Regions from separate parts of the Marinomonas sp. ATLA20 genome, predicted to be linked through region 1. Evidence: riboswitches for the same ligand, from Rfam matches in the RefSeq annotation. Region 1 holds a riboswitch; the other holds the start of a gene.
What was found. Region 1 has a riboswitch for thiamine pyrophosphate ahead of thiD (bifunctional hydroxymethylpyrimidine kinase/phosphomethylpyrimidine kinase). Riboswitches for the same ligand answer to the same signal wherever they lie in the genome.

Region 1 (7,376 bases):
CACCGTGCCAAAATCTTCCGGTTCGTTTTCAAGATCCGCTTCTGTTAATCCCCATTGTGCGCAATATTCCACATGATGGGCGGTTTCTGAATCTAACAGGTTGTACACAGTCGGCAAGGCGCGACGCATATCGTCTAACGTACGCGCTTTGTAAATTGCCAATGCATACGCACGGGCATATTGCTTGAGAAACAAAAAGTCTTGCTTTAGATAATGCAAAAAGCACGGTTGTTCAAGAGTACCTTTTGCTAATTGCTGTACAAAAGTGTGTTCTGTGTAGGCCGTCCAATCTTCCTGGCAGGCGGCGATCAAATCTTGGTAATTCATATGACAAATCTCTTAGAGTTAGCCGCTTTAGGCATTAGTTAAAGGTCGGTACGTAATCTTTCGCTTTCGGTAACGTATTAATGACTTTATGGTCGAACAAGAACTGGGCGTAATCGTCATAGCGTTTTAGATCTACCGCGGCTGGTCGTAGCGCAAAGCGGCTCAAGGAATCATTCCAAGCGCGCTTGTTTAACTCGTTATTAAGCGTATCAGGGGCATAAGCAACAAACTGTTCCCACGCTGCATTTGGATGATTGACGATATACGTCGTGGCTTGCTGAATGGCTTTATTAAAGGCTTCTATGTCTTTTTTATTGTAGGTGTTGGCGTTAGCGACAAAGATCAGCTCATCATAAGAAGGCACACCGTGCTCTTCTGGGTAAAAGGCTTTGGCTTTGTATCCTTCTAACGCGAGCTGATTGATTTCAAAGTTACGAAAACCGCCCCAAATCGCATCGACTTTGCCTGAGGCAAGAGACGACGAGAGCGCCCAACCCACATTAATAATGTTCACATCAGAAAATTTAACGCCTTCTTGCCCAAGCATGGTGCCAAGCGTCGCTTCTTCGTTCCCAGCAATAGAGATGCCAATGCTTTTCCCTTCAAGATCCGCAAGGGAGTCGTTTTTTCCATTATCAAGCACCAACAGAGTATTCAATGGTGTCGCGACCAATGTTGAAGCACGGATTAAAGGTAAACCAGCAGATACATCCATGGTCAAATTTGGTTGATATGACACGGCCAAGTCCACTTTACCAGCAGCAACCAACTTAGCAGGCGTACTTGGATCAGCAGGCTCTTCGATTTTCACCTGCAGGCCTGCCTGTTCAAAGTAGCCACGCTCTTTGGCAATAATGATAGGGCCATGACCTGGATTAACAAACCAATCCAGCATTAACGTTAGCTTCTTTTCTGCCGCCATAACATTATTCGAAACCAGCACCGCAAACAGAGCAATGGCACTCAGCAATGTATTTTTATTCATCGATTTTTTCCTTTTATGGTTCTACTTATTTTGCCAAGGGATGGCTTTTTTCAATACTATGTCCGTGCTGAAATACAAGATGATCGAGAGCACCGCGAGAATAAATAAGGCGGCAAACATCTCATCAATAATCATCCGCGCATTCGCTTGCAGCATCAGATAACCCAAGCCTTCGCTTGACCCTACCCATTCGCCAACCACCGCACCAATCGGCGCAATAACAACGGCAACACGAATGCCTGAAGCGAGCGTCGGCAAAGCCGCAGGCAATTGAATATGCCGCAACAATTGCCACTTCGAGGCGCCCATGGTTTTAGCAAGGTCAAGATAACCGGTAGGTGTGTTACGCAGGCCGTCATAACAACAGGTCGTCACCGGAAAGAAGATAATAATGGCCGCAATGACCACTTTTGAGGCAATGCCATAGCCTAACCAGAGCATCATCACGGGCGCGATAGCAAACACAGGAATGGCTTGGCTAGCAATGAGTATGGGGAGCAGCCAACGCTTAAGCGGCTGAAACATCAACATCATCAAGGCAAACAATAAGCCCATGGTTAACCCTAAACCGAGACCGAGCAAAATTTCTTGCGCGGTAACCCAAGTATGCTTGAGCAGCACATCATAGCGGGTTCCTAAACGATCGAGCACCGCGATTGGCGACGGCAAAATAAAGCTTGGCATCTGAAAAGCCACCACCACAATTTGCCAAAGACCAAGAATCACTGCCGTGCTGATCACCAACCGTAGCGCCGAATACGTAATACGCTCTTTCTTACTAAGGCGTGTCGACACAGAATGGTACTGAGCCATATCACTCATAGTCTTTCTCCAACTGATCCAAAATAGCTTGTTGCAAAGCAGCGCATTCAGCATCGAGTTTTCGAGGTGGCGACGACTCAGGAACATCCAACTGCTGAGCTTGGGCTGGCGCACCTTGAAGAACATACAATTGATCTGCCAAACGCACTGCCTCTTGCGGATCATGAGTGATCAATACAACCGTTTTGTCTTTTAACAAGGAGGCGGACAACGTCTGCAACTTGTGCCGAGTAACCGCATCAAGCGCTGAAAAGGGTTCGTCCATCAACACCAGCGGTTTGTCTTGCATTAAAGTACGAGCAAGCGCCACCCGTTGACGCATACCACCGGACAGTTGGGCGGGAGTCATATAGGCATTATCTGCAAGGCCGACTTGCTCAAGCAAAATCAGTGCGCGCTGCTTATCGTGTTCTTTGTTAGGAGCGGCATTGGCAAAGCGTGAGCTTAAACACACGTTGTCCAACACATTTAGCCAGGGAAGGAGCAAATCTTGCTGTGCCATATACGCAATATGGTCATGCAATACTATATTCTCAGCAGATACGTTATTGCCACTAACCGCAATCTCACCTTGCCATTCCACTTGATCGTCTAGTAGACCAGCAAGATAACGCAATATCGTCGTTTTACCGCTGCCACTACGACCCAGCAGCACCGTCCACTGATTCGCCGGAATGGTCATATTCATCCCTGCTAGCGTTGGTACCGGAGTGCCTTTGTATTGAAGGCCCCCATGACGAATCTTTATGCCGATGATGGCTTTAGCGCACATCTTGATGGCCTGCAAAGAAGTGATGAACTGGGCCGTGGCCTTGACCGATATCTAACTCATCCGCATGGGCAATCGCGCCGGTAATATACTGTTTACCTAACTGAACGGATTGCTGCAGGCTATTGCCCTGAGCAAGGTAAGAGGCAATCGCAGAAGACAGTGTGCAGCCTGTTCCATGGGTATTTTTTGTGACTAGCCGTTTAGCGCTTAATAATTCAAAGTCATCTTGTGTGATCAAAAGGTCGTTACTATTTTCGTCCGCCTCTAAATGCCCTCCTTTTAGCAAAACCGCCTTAGCGCCCAATGCACGTAAATCCGCCATCATATCGTTCATTTCGACTTCAGATTGAGGCACGGCATGACCGGTTAGCGCGGCCGCTTCAGGTAGGTTGGGTGTAACAATGTCAGCAAGAGGGAGTAATGTCTCTTTTAACGCGGATATTGCCGAGTGCTTTAGCAATAAATCACCGCTAGTAGCCACCATCACAGGATCAATCACGATATATTTCGGCTCGTATTGGCGTAATTTAGCGGCCACGACCTTGATGATGCTGACATCAGCCAGCATGCCTATTTTCACCGCAACAACATTAAGATCAGTAAAAACGGCGTCTAGTTGACTCGCGACATGGTCAAGCGGAATCGGATAAATAGCCGAAACGCCTAGCGTATTTTGTGAAGTAATCGCGGTAATGACAGAACAGGCAAAGCTACCCGTGGCGGACATAGCCTTAATATCCGCTTGAATACCCGCACCGCCGCCACTGTCTGACCCTGCAATGGTAAGCACAATAGGAATATTTTTTGACGCGGTTTGATTCGTTTTTTGCTGTTTAAGGTGTTGCTGTGTAGATGGTGCCATTATCGTTCCTATTAAAGACGTATAGGAACTGACTTTGGCCATTCTGGAGGGATCAAAGATCGGACTCGCATAAGATAGCCGTAATTGCTCGGCTAAAGGCAAAGTGCAAATAGTTCCCTACGCCAGTGCTAACTGAATCAGGTTCTGCGGGTCTCTTTCGATCTCAGCCAATGCATTGGCCCCCCGACTATTTCACAGAAAGAATAACAGGACATTCAGGTGAAAGGTATTCTTTTTTAAACAGCCGACACATACAAAAACGGCCCTCTTTACACTAAAGAGGGCCGTTTGATTTCAGAAGTAATGTACCGTAACAAGGATTTACAACAGCCACATAACGCTATGAAATTTCTCGCAAACTAAGCTCTGTCTCAAACGAATAAAATTTCGCACTTAGACCTGCAACACGTACCCCATAAAGGCGCGCGGTATCGAGATCCCCTTGCGACATTTCTTCAGGTCCAGCATCGGCAGCAACTTGTGCCATTGGACCAAGAAATGACCCCATTCGGTTGATATCATCACGCTGTGACGCTTTTGTATTAGAAGACTTCATTCCCATACCGACCCAAATACCTCTATGCTGAGCCGCAAATAAAGTGAAGTATTGCAGAGTCGATAGCTTGTCACCATTGATACTAGAGCTGTTGGTAAAACCGCCGAACACTTTGTTTTTCCATTGATCTTCGAACCACGGCTTTGATGATGCATCAGCAAACTTCTTGAACTGCCAACTTGGCCCGCCCATATAGGTTGGAGATCCTAAAATCACAAAGTGCGCTTTGCTAATATCAGACCACGCTGTTTCGCTTAATTCACCATTTGCATCAATCGGTAGCAGTTTAGCGTTCGCCCCATCCGCAACGGCTTCTGCCACTCGTCGAGTATGGCCATAACCAGAATGATAGATGACTACCCCTTTCAACTCTGAAGAAAAACTCATAACACACCTCTTAATTTGATTGATAAAACTTGCCCTAAAGACAAAACAAAAAACGCCCGACTTTTCATCACAGAACACAACGCAAAGGCTTTTGCCTAAATTGAAATAACAGAACTACCAAAACCAACAATGGAAAAATGACATGCAGCCACTGCTGATATAGTACGAGCGTAATAAGCGCCCCCACTAAAACCAAACCACCTAAAGCAAGACCCGCCTGCCGCAATTTAAGCGACGACTTGGTTTGCCAATAAGCACTTAAAAGCTCAAGTGCCGCGGTGATGTAATGGAAACCATCGGGGTAACCCCAACGGCTGTAGTCTTCAAGCAAGGGAGCAGGAGGAAACACATTCAACAATCCCGCAAAGACAAAAAAAGCGACCAACAACCAAGTCATAAAAAATTGGTAAGAAAACAGTTTCATCTGACTACTCCCCTAGCTATCGCAATGTTGGCGTAGTTTGCTTACCGGACGGCATGCGAGTAGGCGCGGTACGTTCAAGCATCCAGCCAGGATATTCCGGAACCAGACGACTAACAGAGTCCAGAATAGCTAGATCTTGCTGATCTAACTGGATCTCTACTGCTGCAAGGTTCTGCTCTATTTGATCGAGGCGTTTTGCTCCTGTAATCACAGACGTTACAAAAGGCTTACTCAATACATAAGCAAGCGCCACGGCAGCAATAGAAGCATCATGTTTTGCTGCAATCGGTCGCATAGCATCAACACACGCCCAAACTTTGTCCCTATCCACAGGAGGAAAGTCAAAATTGGCACGCCGCCCTTCGCCTTTTGAGTCTGGCGAAAATTTTCCTGATAGCAGCCCGCCAGCCAAAGGAGACCAAGCCAGTAATCCCATCTTTTCTTCCATTAACATGGGAGCCATTTCACGCTCTAAATCTCTCCCAGCCAAAGAAAAATAGCCTTGCACAGTTTCAAATCGCGTAAAACCCTCTCGCTCAGCAATACCCTGTGCTTTCGCGATACGCCAAGCTGTCCAATTAGACAAACCGATATAACGAATCAAGCCGCGCGAAACAAGGTCATCAAGTGTTCGCAGAGTTTCTTCAATAGGCGTGATAGGATCGTTAGCATGAATTTGATAAAGGTCGATGTAGTCCATTTGCAAGCGCTCCAAACTTGCTTCTACCGAATCCAAAATATGGCCTCGAGAAGCACCTCTATCATTCGGACCCGCTCCTGATGGGTTAAAAACCTTAGTCGCAATCACCACATCTTTACGAGGCACATTTAGATTCTTTAAAGCTTGGCCGAGCATTTTCTCAGAGTGCCCATTTGTATAAACATCCGCTGTATCAAAGAAGTTAACACCAGCAGAAAAGCAACACTCCACAATGCTGTCCGCTGTCGCCTGATCCATTCCTGCAATATCATGGTAAAGACCTTGTTGACCTGTCGGACCAAATGTCATGGTTCCAAGGCACATTTCTGACACAAACAACCCTGTATTACCCAGTTGGTTATAGCGCATGTCATTCTCCCAAATACGTAGAACCAGCCCGCCTGACTCTCTAAGATTCCACTCTACCTTGTGGCATTTTTACGATAAACTACTCCAATAAAAACCCATTGTTATCAAAAAGAGACACAATGCATAATCTTGAAAATCTCGCCATATTTGTACGCATCTCAGAAATGGGTAGTTTCACTCACGCAGCAGAAAGCCTTGGCATACAAAAAGGCCGAGCATCTAACGTCGTGCGCCAATTAGAAAGACAGGTTGGGACACGCCTTTTGCACCGCTCAACTCGTAAGGTTCAGCTAACAGAAAACGGGCGAAATTTTTATCTACGAGCTTGCGCTTTACTCGCTGATGCAGAAGAGTTGAGTTTGATGTTTTCAGACGATGACGCACTGCTCGATGGACGAATACGCGCAGATTTACCAACAGAATTCGCCCGCGCAAACGTCATTCCTGCATTACCAGAATTTATGGCAAAGTATCCAGGTATTGAGCTGGAAATTTCCAGCACCGACCGTAGAGTTGATGTGGCTCAAGAAGGTATGGATTGTGTGCTTAGAGTAGGTGAGATTCTCGATGATTCTCTTGTGGCGCGACATATTGGCGCGTTAAAAATGGTAAACGCGGCAAGTCCAGCGTACTTAGAAAAATATGGAACACCTCATACTTTAGAAGATCTAACCACACAAGATCATCGTCTTGTTCACTACACTCCGACATTAGGAAATCGCCCATTTGGATGGGAATATCACGATGGTGAAAGTTACAAAACACTCAATTTGCCCGGCTCATTGCGGGTAAACAATGTTCAAACTTATCATGAAGCAGGGCTCGCTGGACTTGGATTGATACAAGCAGGCTTATCCAGCCTAACCCCATTTCTAAAAGACGGATCTCTCGTTGAAGTACTTCCAACGCTACGACCAGAGCCATTGCCGGTTTCTATTGTCGTAGCACACAGGCAAAATTTGTCTCGTCGAGTACGAATTTTTATCGCATGGCTAGAGGACGTATTAAAGCCCTATCTTGATTAGTTTAACGACGACAGTACTCCAGAATTTTTTAAACAGCCAACACATACAAAAACAGCCCTCCTTACAGTAAAGAGAGCCGCTTTATTAAGCTATTAATGAGTAGGGGTTATTCCCACTCTATCGTTAATGAACAAAATATCCGCTCTC
Region 2 (7,376 bases), on a different contig from region 1:
CATATGCGATTGTCATCACAATCCCTTTTTTCAACAACTCATGATTATCCAGCACTCGGTCACTCTTTATTTAAGAAAAGCAGAAGAAGTATTTAACCTAACAAGATTAACTTGTCGAGCTATTAGACATTATGACGCGAAATCTCTCCAGCACTAGAAACACCAAAGTAACGAGAGAAAAGTGGATGAGGCTCAGCCTGAGATAATACCGACACAGCCTCATGAGCAGTAATACGACCCTGCTCTATCAAAATCACACGACCGCCAACTAGACTGGCTTCTTTTGGTAAATGCGACACCAACAAGGTCGTCAGCCCAAGCTCCTGGGTTACATCATTAACCAAATGTAGCATTTCTTCACGCAATGCTGGATCCAGTGCACTAAAGGGCTCATCTAACAATAAGATCGGTTTTTTTCGAACCAGCGCTCGAGCAATTGCCACCCGCTGAGCTTGACCGCCAGACAAAGCCTGCGGGAAACGTTCGGCTTTATCAATCAATTGCGTTTTATCAAGTGCCCATTGGACTTTTTGCTTTTGCTCTTTGCTCAAAGACAAAGAAGGAGACAAGCCTATAGCAACATTTTGCCAAACGGTTAATTGCGGAAATAAATTATCACTTTGAAATAAGGTCGAAATTGGCCTTTCATAGGCGGGCAAAGGCAACAGTGAATCATCATTAAAATACAGCTCACCACGTCCATCCAAAAAGCCGCCTAATAAATGCAACAGCGTACTCTTCCCTTCACCACTTCCACCAAGCAATGTAGTCACACCAGGAGCAATATCCACGCAATAATTTGCATGAAAAGCCTCCCAATCATATTGAAGGTTAATCTTTAACACGTGCAGTGACTCCACCAATAAAGCGAGATGAACAATAAAACAAAATCAAACACAGAGAGATCAACACCACAGCAACGCAAGCTCCCTCTTCCAAACGATAAGAACCAATCAACTGAAATAAATACAAGGGTAAGGACACCAAGCCCTGACTACCAAATAACGCAATGACTCCCATATCTCCCAAAGAAAGTAGTAGCGCATAACCCAAGGCTTGGGCAACACTGGTTCGAATCAACGACCACTCCAAACGCCACCGTGACCAAGACTGAATCCCCAAACTCAAATACACATTTCGAAAACGCCGCTCTTGTTGGTACATGACTGGCATCAAAGCTCTCAGTACAAAAGGCAATGCCATTACCGCATTCACCCACACCACAATCCAATAACTAGACTGCAGCCCCCAGCCAAAATCACGTAAAGTCAAAAACAAACCAGTGGCAATAACCAAACCAGGAACCATCAAAATCATATTTCCCAGATGCTCGATTTTATTTGGTAGAAACACCAAATACTGACGTGCCATACAAAAACGTGCAAGCACAGCAAAGCAGACGCCTAGCAGCAAACTCACCAACGCAGCAGGAATCGCAATTTGTAAGGAAACTAGCACAGCATTCCACAATGCAACTGATTGCAATGTTTTCAAAAAAACCGGTGAGAAAATTGGATCAAAAATCGCTAAAAAGGGCGGGATAACCAATAAAAAGGCACAAAGCATGGCTAAAAAATCAGTGGCTTTAGACCAAAAAGAATCTTTAAACTCATAACTTTTTACGGCCAACAAACTCACATCTTGACGATTAATAGGTGCTAGACGATATACAATAATCGCAAATAAAGTACATATAGACACCTGTAACAAAGCTAAAAAACTGGCTTTATCAAGGTCAAAATCGAACCTCAGCGCTTGGTAAATAGCCACCTCCAAAGTACTAAATTTTGGCCCTCCACCTAAGCTTAGCACCACAGCAAAGCTCGAAAAACACAACATAAAAATCAACACAAAGGCTCCAGGCAGAACCTTTTTCATATAGTGCCATTCAATCCAGCGAAAAGCCGACCACCTAGAGAATCCTAGCTGCGAAGCTTGGCGCCACTGCCCTGAAGGTATCAAGTCATAACCTTGCAATAAAAGACGTACAGCCAATGGCATATTAAAAAAAACATGAGCAAGTAAGATCCCCACCAAACCATATAAGGGAACTTGCACCCCAAACAACTGGTTCAACCATCCAGTTCGGCCATAAACAACCACCAACCCTAAAATAGCCACAATGGTTGGCACCACCATGGAGACGGAAAACAATTGAAGTAAAGCGGCACGCCCATAAAACTGGCGATGAATAAGGCAAGAAGCAACAGGAATAGCAATAAGCAAACTAATACCGCTACTTAGCAAGGCTTGCCATAAGGAAAAGCGCACAACTCGCCAAAGATAAGGCTGCTGCAGGTAACCATACCAGGAGGATAATTCACTATAACGCAAAAGAGCCACCAAACTGGCAGCCACCATTAACAGGAAAAAACCAACGCCCAATAGCGCTGGCCACAACCCTTTTACAGCTCGAAAAGAAAGCAACTTAACGCCTATTATCGAGTCGTGGCATTTAACCACTCATTAATCCACGCTTTTCGATACTGCGCGACGTCTTTTGCTGGCAAGACCAAATTGTTTGTAGGCTTTAAAGCACTATCAAAAGCCGCTGGCAATTTCTCATCAAGCTTAACCACTGGCAACATCCAGTTCCCCGTAGCGACAGTCGATTGAAATCCTGGCTGTAGAATAAACTGCATAAAACGCTTAGCCAACGCGGGATGAGGTGCATCTTTCATCATAGCGGCCACTTCAATTTGTGGGTAAAGCCCTTCACTAGCAGTTGCTGCTTTATACTTATTCTCACCTTCGGCAACAATGTGGTAAGCAGGAGAAGTCGTGTAACTCAACACTACATCCGCCTCACCTTTCAAGAATAAACCGTATGCATCGGACCAGCCTTTCGTGACCGTTACTGTATGAGAAGACAGGCGCTCCCAGGCATCTGCAGCATTGTCCCCATAAACAGATTTCATCCATAGCAATAAACCAAGCCCCGGTGTACTAGTACGAGGGTCCTGATAAATCACTCGTAAATCTTGGTTATCTACTACGTCTTTCAAACTACTTGGTGGGTTTGCAAGCGTTTCAGAATTGTAAATAAAGGCGAAATGACCTTGATCAAATGGTACAAAGGTCTTATCAGACCAGCCACCAGCAATCGTCACGGCCGATGTATCAACATTATGATCCATTAATAAGCCTGTTTGCTTTGCTGCTTCCATTAGATTGAGATCTAGTCCCAAAAGCACATCTGCTTGTGACGATTTACCTTCCAGCTGCACACGAGACAAGATACCAACCGAAGAGTCCAACGCAACAAAATTTACTTTACAGCCGCACTCTTTCTCAAAATTAGCTTTTATCTTAGGACCAGGCCCCCAGTCAGATGAAAACGAATCATAGGTATAAACATTTAGAGTGTCAGTCGCCAATGTTACAGGCGAAATAACCACACTAAGACTAACGGCAGCCGCAGAAAAAAGAGAGGATAAAGAAAAGGGTTTCAAAGTGTCGCTCCTAAAATAAGTGAGCGGCGTACAGGGGAAATGGCAAGAATGATATTTGAGCCACTACACATGTAGGTAGCTCAACTTGCTATCTCGATTCCTACGCCAGCATGATCTGGATCAGGTTCGGTGGGTTAGCGGTCAATCCGCTTCTCAGCTTTAACATTTATTAAATGCTAAAACACCCCATGAGATAATGAGCGCTCATTGTAAAGAGTCGATCAACGGAAGTCTATTTCGGCAAGCACTCTAGTAACAGCTCCTTGGTTTTTTTCTGCGAAACGCAATGCAGCTTGTCCAAGACGGAAGCGCTGAGACGACTGCCCCGCTAGATCAATGACAACTTTCTCTAATTGCGCCTCGTCTTGGCAACGAATCGCGCCATTTACCTGTAAAAGCTGTTCGGTAATATCTAAAAAGTTAAAGGTATATGGTCCAACCAAAATAGCTTTACCAAGTAAAGCCGGCTCAATAGGGTTATGTCCACCGCGCTTAATTAAGCTACCACCAACAAACGCCAAGTCAGATGCTTGATAATAATGCATCAACTCCCCCATAGAATCTCCGACCACCACTTCGAAGTTAGTCCATTGATCGAGAGATGTTTGAGTGCGAAGCGCAACTCGATCAAAATACTGTTTTGCCAAACTTTGCACGGCTTCAAAACGTTCGGGATGACGAGGAACCAGTATCAATAACGCATCAGGGTACTTCTGTAAGAGCACCTTATGAATACGCAAGAGCATTTCATCCTCACCTTGGTGAGTACTGCCTCCCACCCAGATAAAACGAGAACCTAATTGCCCACGCCAATTGGCTTGGAATACTTCAGGGGGGACAGCAAGATCAAATTTGATACTTCCTGTCACCAATACTTTCTTCGCCCCCAACTCTTCAAAGCGCACAGCATCAGCTTGGGCATGAGCCAAAAAGCAGTCAGGCAAGGCAAACAAAGACTTAGAAATAGTCGAAAACTTTTTATAACGTAGAAAAGAACGATCACTAAGGCGTGCGTTCACAACTTCAACACGCAGACCTTTATACTTAGCCAGTTGCAACAAGTTTGGCCAAAGCTCAGTTTCAACAATCAATAAATGTTTGCAAGTCAGCTTTTTCAGCGCCCTTTTAACACTTGAGCGCCAGTCCATTGGCAAATATCGATGCTCAGCAAAAGGGAAGGTTTTAACCACTTGCTCTGCACCCGTTGGTGTCATTGTAGTAATTAACAATTTTTGCGTAGGGTACTTTTCACGCCACTGAAGCACCAAAGGACGAACGGCCAGCACCTCCCCCACAGACGCACAATGAATCCATAAATCCGCTTCAACAGAAGGCCAAAAGCCAAAGGCTTCTTTTGCACGATAATGTTTATAGGTTTTCTTAAAACGCCGTATTTTCGATAAAATAACCGGCGTTAATAACACCAATAAAGAACGGTATAGCCACATAGTTAAGCTGAAGTCTCACTAAATTGCTGATTATGAAGCTGCGCATAAGCGCCATTCATCAGCAACAATTCACTATGTGAACCTTGCTCAATGATTTCCCCATGATCCACAACAGCAATAATATCGGCGTTCTCAATAGTGGATAATCGATGGGCAATAGCAATAGTCGTACGGTTTTCCATAAGACCGTCTAACGCTGTCTGAATAGCACGCTCAGATTCAGTGTCCAATGCCGAAGTGGCTTCATCTAGTATTAAAATCGGCGCATTTTTCAGGATGGCTCGAGCAATGGCTATACGCTGACGTTGTCCACCAGAGAGCAACACACCATTCTCTCCGACCATGGTATCCAACCCATTATCCAGCTCCTGAATAAACTCCCATGCATTAGCTGCTTTCGCCGCATCAACAACGGCATCAATGCTAGAATCGCTCAGGTGACCATAAGCAATATTTTCGCGAATCGTACCGTTGAAAAGAACCACTTGTTGATTAACCAAAGCAATATTAGAACGCAATTCCGTCAGCCTATAATCATTAATAGAAACACCATCAATACTAATGCTGCCTTCATCAAAATCGTAAAAACGAGGAATCAAATTTGCCATGGTAGACTTACCACTACCAGATCGCCCCACCAGCGCTAGAGTCTTACCAGCAGGCAATGATAGGTTAATATTCTTCAAAGCTTTTCTGTCAGCGCCTGGGTATGTGAAAGACATAGAACGCCATTCCACATTCCCCTTTAAGCGGTCGATCGATACTGTACCGTTATCCACTTCCTCTTCCATATCGAGGAAATCAAAAATACTGTGAGAAGCAGCAATACCCTTCTGCAAAACACTATTCACATCCGTCAACTGGCGAATAGGTTTACCTAACATGCCCGCAGCGGTCAGAAAGGCAATAAAATCCCCAGGTGTCATATTCGAGCTAATTGAAGGACTAAGAGCAAACCAAATCAAAACAGCCATCGCAAAGGCTAGAATAAACTGCACAATAGGAACATTTAACGCTTTCGTCTTTTCCATTTTTAGCTGAGAGCGTCTATTTTCAAAAGCAGCCTTATAAAAGCGCTCTGTCTCATATTGGCTTCCGCCAAACGTCTTCACTACTTCATGGCCTTTAATCGCTTCAGAAGCAACGTCAGTTACACCACCCATAGCATTTTGAATACGGGTACTTAATCTACGAAAACGCTTAGAAGCATACGATACAACCAAACCGATTAATGGAACGACCAACAAAAACAATAAAGTTAAACGCCAGTTCATATAGATCATATAACCTAACAAACCAACAACTGTCAGCCCTTCTCGTAGCAACACTCTTATGGCTTGGGTTATTGAGCCAATTACTTGCTCTGTGTCATAAGTTAGCTTAGCCAACAGCCTGCCAGTAGGAATAGAGTGATAGTAACTAGATGGTAGTAACACCAGTTTATTAAACATACTGGTACGTAAGTCAAAAACAACCTTGTTGGCTACCTGAGCCATAAAGTAACTACCCAGAAAGGTCCCAATACCTCGCAATACAAAAATGCCCAATATAGATAGGGGGATTAGTAGACGACTTTCTGTTATTTTACCTTCGGACACAATATCAACGATATGTTTAAGCAAGGCTGCTAGTGCGGGCTCCATCGCAGCATACAAAATATAACCAATAACACTTAGTATCAAATAGCCTGAAGAAGACTTTACATAACCAAGCAATCGGAAATACGTTTGGATTCCAGACTTAGGTAAACCTTTCGTCGGCGCGTTTTTTAGTGGCTCTTTATCTTGCATTTACAGATTCGCTTTTTCAATAATAGAGGTCGTGGAGTAACCATCCACAAAAGTAAGCACTTTGACTTCACCGCCATGCTCAAGTACATGAGCGGCGCCAACAATGGTATCAATAGTGTAGTCGCCACCTTTAACAAGAACATCCGGAGACAGCATTTCAATCAGTTCTTTAGGAGTATCCTCGTCAAACCAAGTCACCCAATCGATAGCACCAACTCCTTCTAATACAGCCATGCGATGAACTAGGTTATTAATAGGACGCTTTTCACCTTTGAGGCGTTTTACAGATGCATCCGTATTAACAGCCACAACTAACCTGTCACCCAAGCCTTTTGCTTGCTTCATATAAGCAATATGACCAGGGTGGAGAATATCAAAGCAGCCATTCGTAAAAACGACTTTTTCGCCACTCACTTGAGCGAGCTTAATTTGCTCTAGTAAATCTGTAGGAGACAAGACACCAAAGTTTGTTGAGTGTGAACGCTGATACATAATGCCAGCTAGCTGATCGGCTGTAATGGATGCAGTACCTAATTTTCCGACCACAAACCCAGCCGCTTGATTCGCGTATTCAACCGCATCTTTAAAGCGCTTACTCGTAACATATATTGCGGTTAATACAGCAATAACGGTGTCACCTGCGCCAGTAACATCGTAAACTTCCTTAGCAGTTGTTGCCAAAGAGA

Region 2: linked by a shared signal. The riboswitch ahead of thiB (thiamine ABC transporter substrate binding subunit) and the one ahead of thiD (bifunctional hydroxymethylpyrimidine kinase/phosphomethylpyrimidine kinase) in region 1 are both predicted to bind thiamine pyrophosphate.

The regions. Positions count from the first base shown of each region.
Region 1 is NZ_JBXUKU010000019.1:49,134-56,509, reverse strand. It holds gene tenA (thiaminase II) at 1-327, opposite strand, end outside; gene AC2A4J_RS19680 (ABC transporter substrate-binding protein) at 362-1,312, opposite strand; gene AC2A4J_RS19675 (ABC transporter permease) at 1,334-2,134, opposite strand; gene AC2A4J_RS19670 (ABC transporter ATP-binding protein) at 2,127-2,906, opposite strand; gene thiD (bifunctional hydroxymethylpyrimidine kinase/phosphomethylpyrimidine kinase) at 2,896-3,768, opposite strand; TPP riboswitch at 3,866-3,964, opposite strand; gene AC2A4J_RS19660 (flavodoxin family protein) at 4,109-4,711, opposite strand; gene AC2A4J_RS19655 (DoxX family protein) at 4,779-5,135, opposite strand; gene AC2A4J_RS19650 (aldo/keto reductase) at 5,152-6,204, opposite strand; gene AC2A4J_RS19645 (LysR family transcriptional regulator) at 6,324-7,229, shown strand.
Region 2 is NZ_JBXUKU010000017.1:49,680-57,055, forward strand. It holds gene AC2A4J_RS19100 (DMT family transporter) at 1-16, opposite strand, end outside; gene AC2A4J_RS19105 (thiamine ABC transporter ATP-binding protein) at 123-845, opposite strand; gene thiP (thiamine/thiamine pyrophosphate ABC transporter permease) at 832-2,427, opposite strand; gene thiB (thiamine ABC transporter substrate binding subunit) at 2,439-3,452, opposite strand; TPP riboswitch at 3,532-3,651, opposite strand; gene AC2A4J_RS19120 (3-deoxy-D-manno-octulosonic acid transferase) at 3,674-4,900, opposite strand; gene msbA (lipid A export permease/ATP-binding protein MsbA) at 4,903-6,690, opposite strand; gene hldE (bifunctional D-glycero-beta-D-manno-heptose-7-phosphate kinase/D-glycero-beta-D-manno-heptose 1-phosphate adenylyltransferase HldE) at 6,691-7,376, opposite strand, start outside.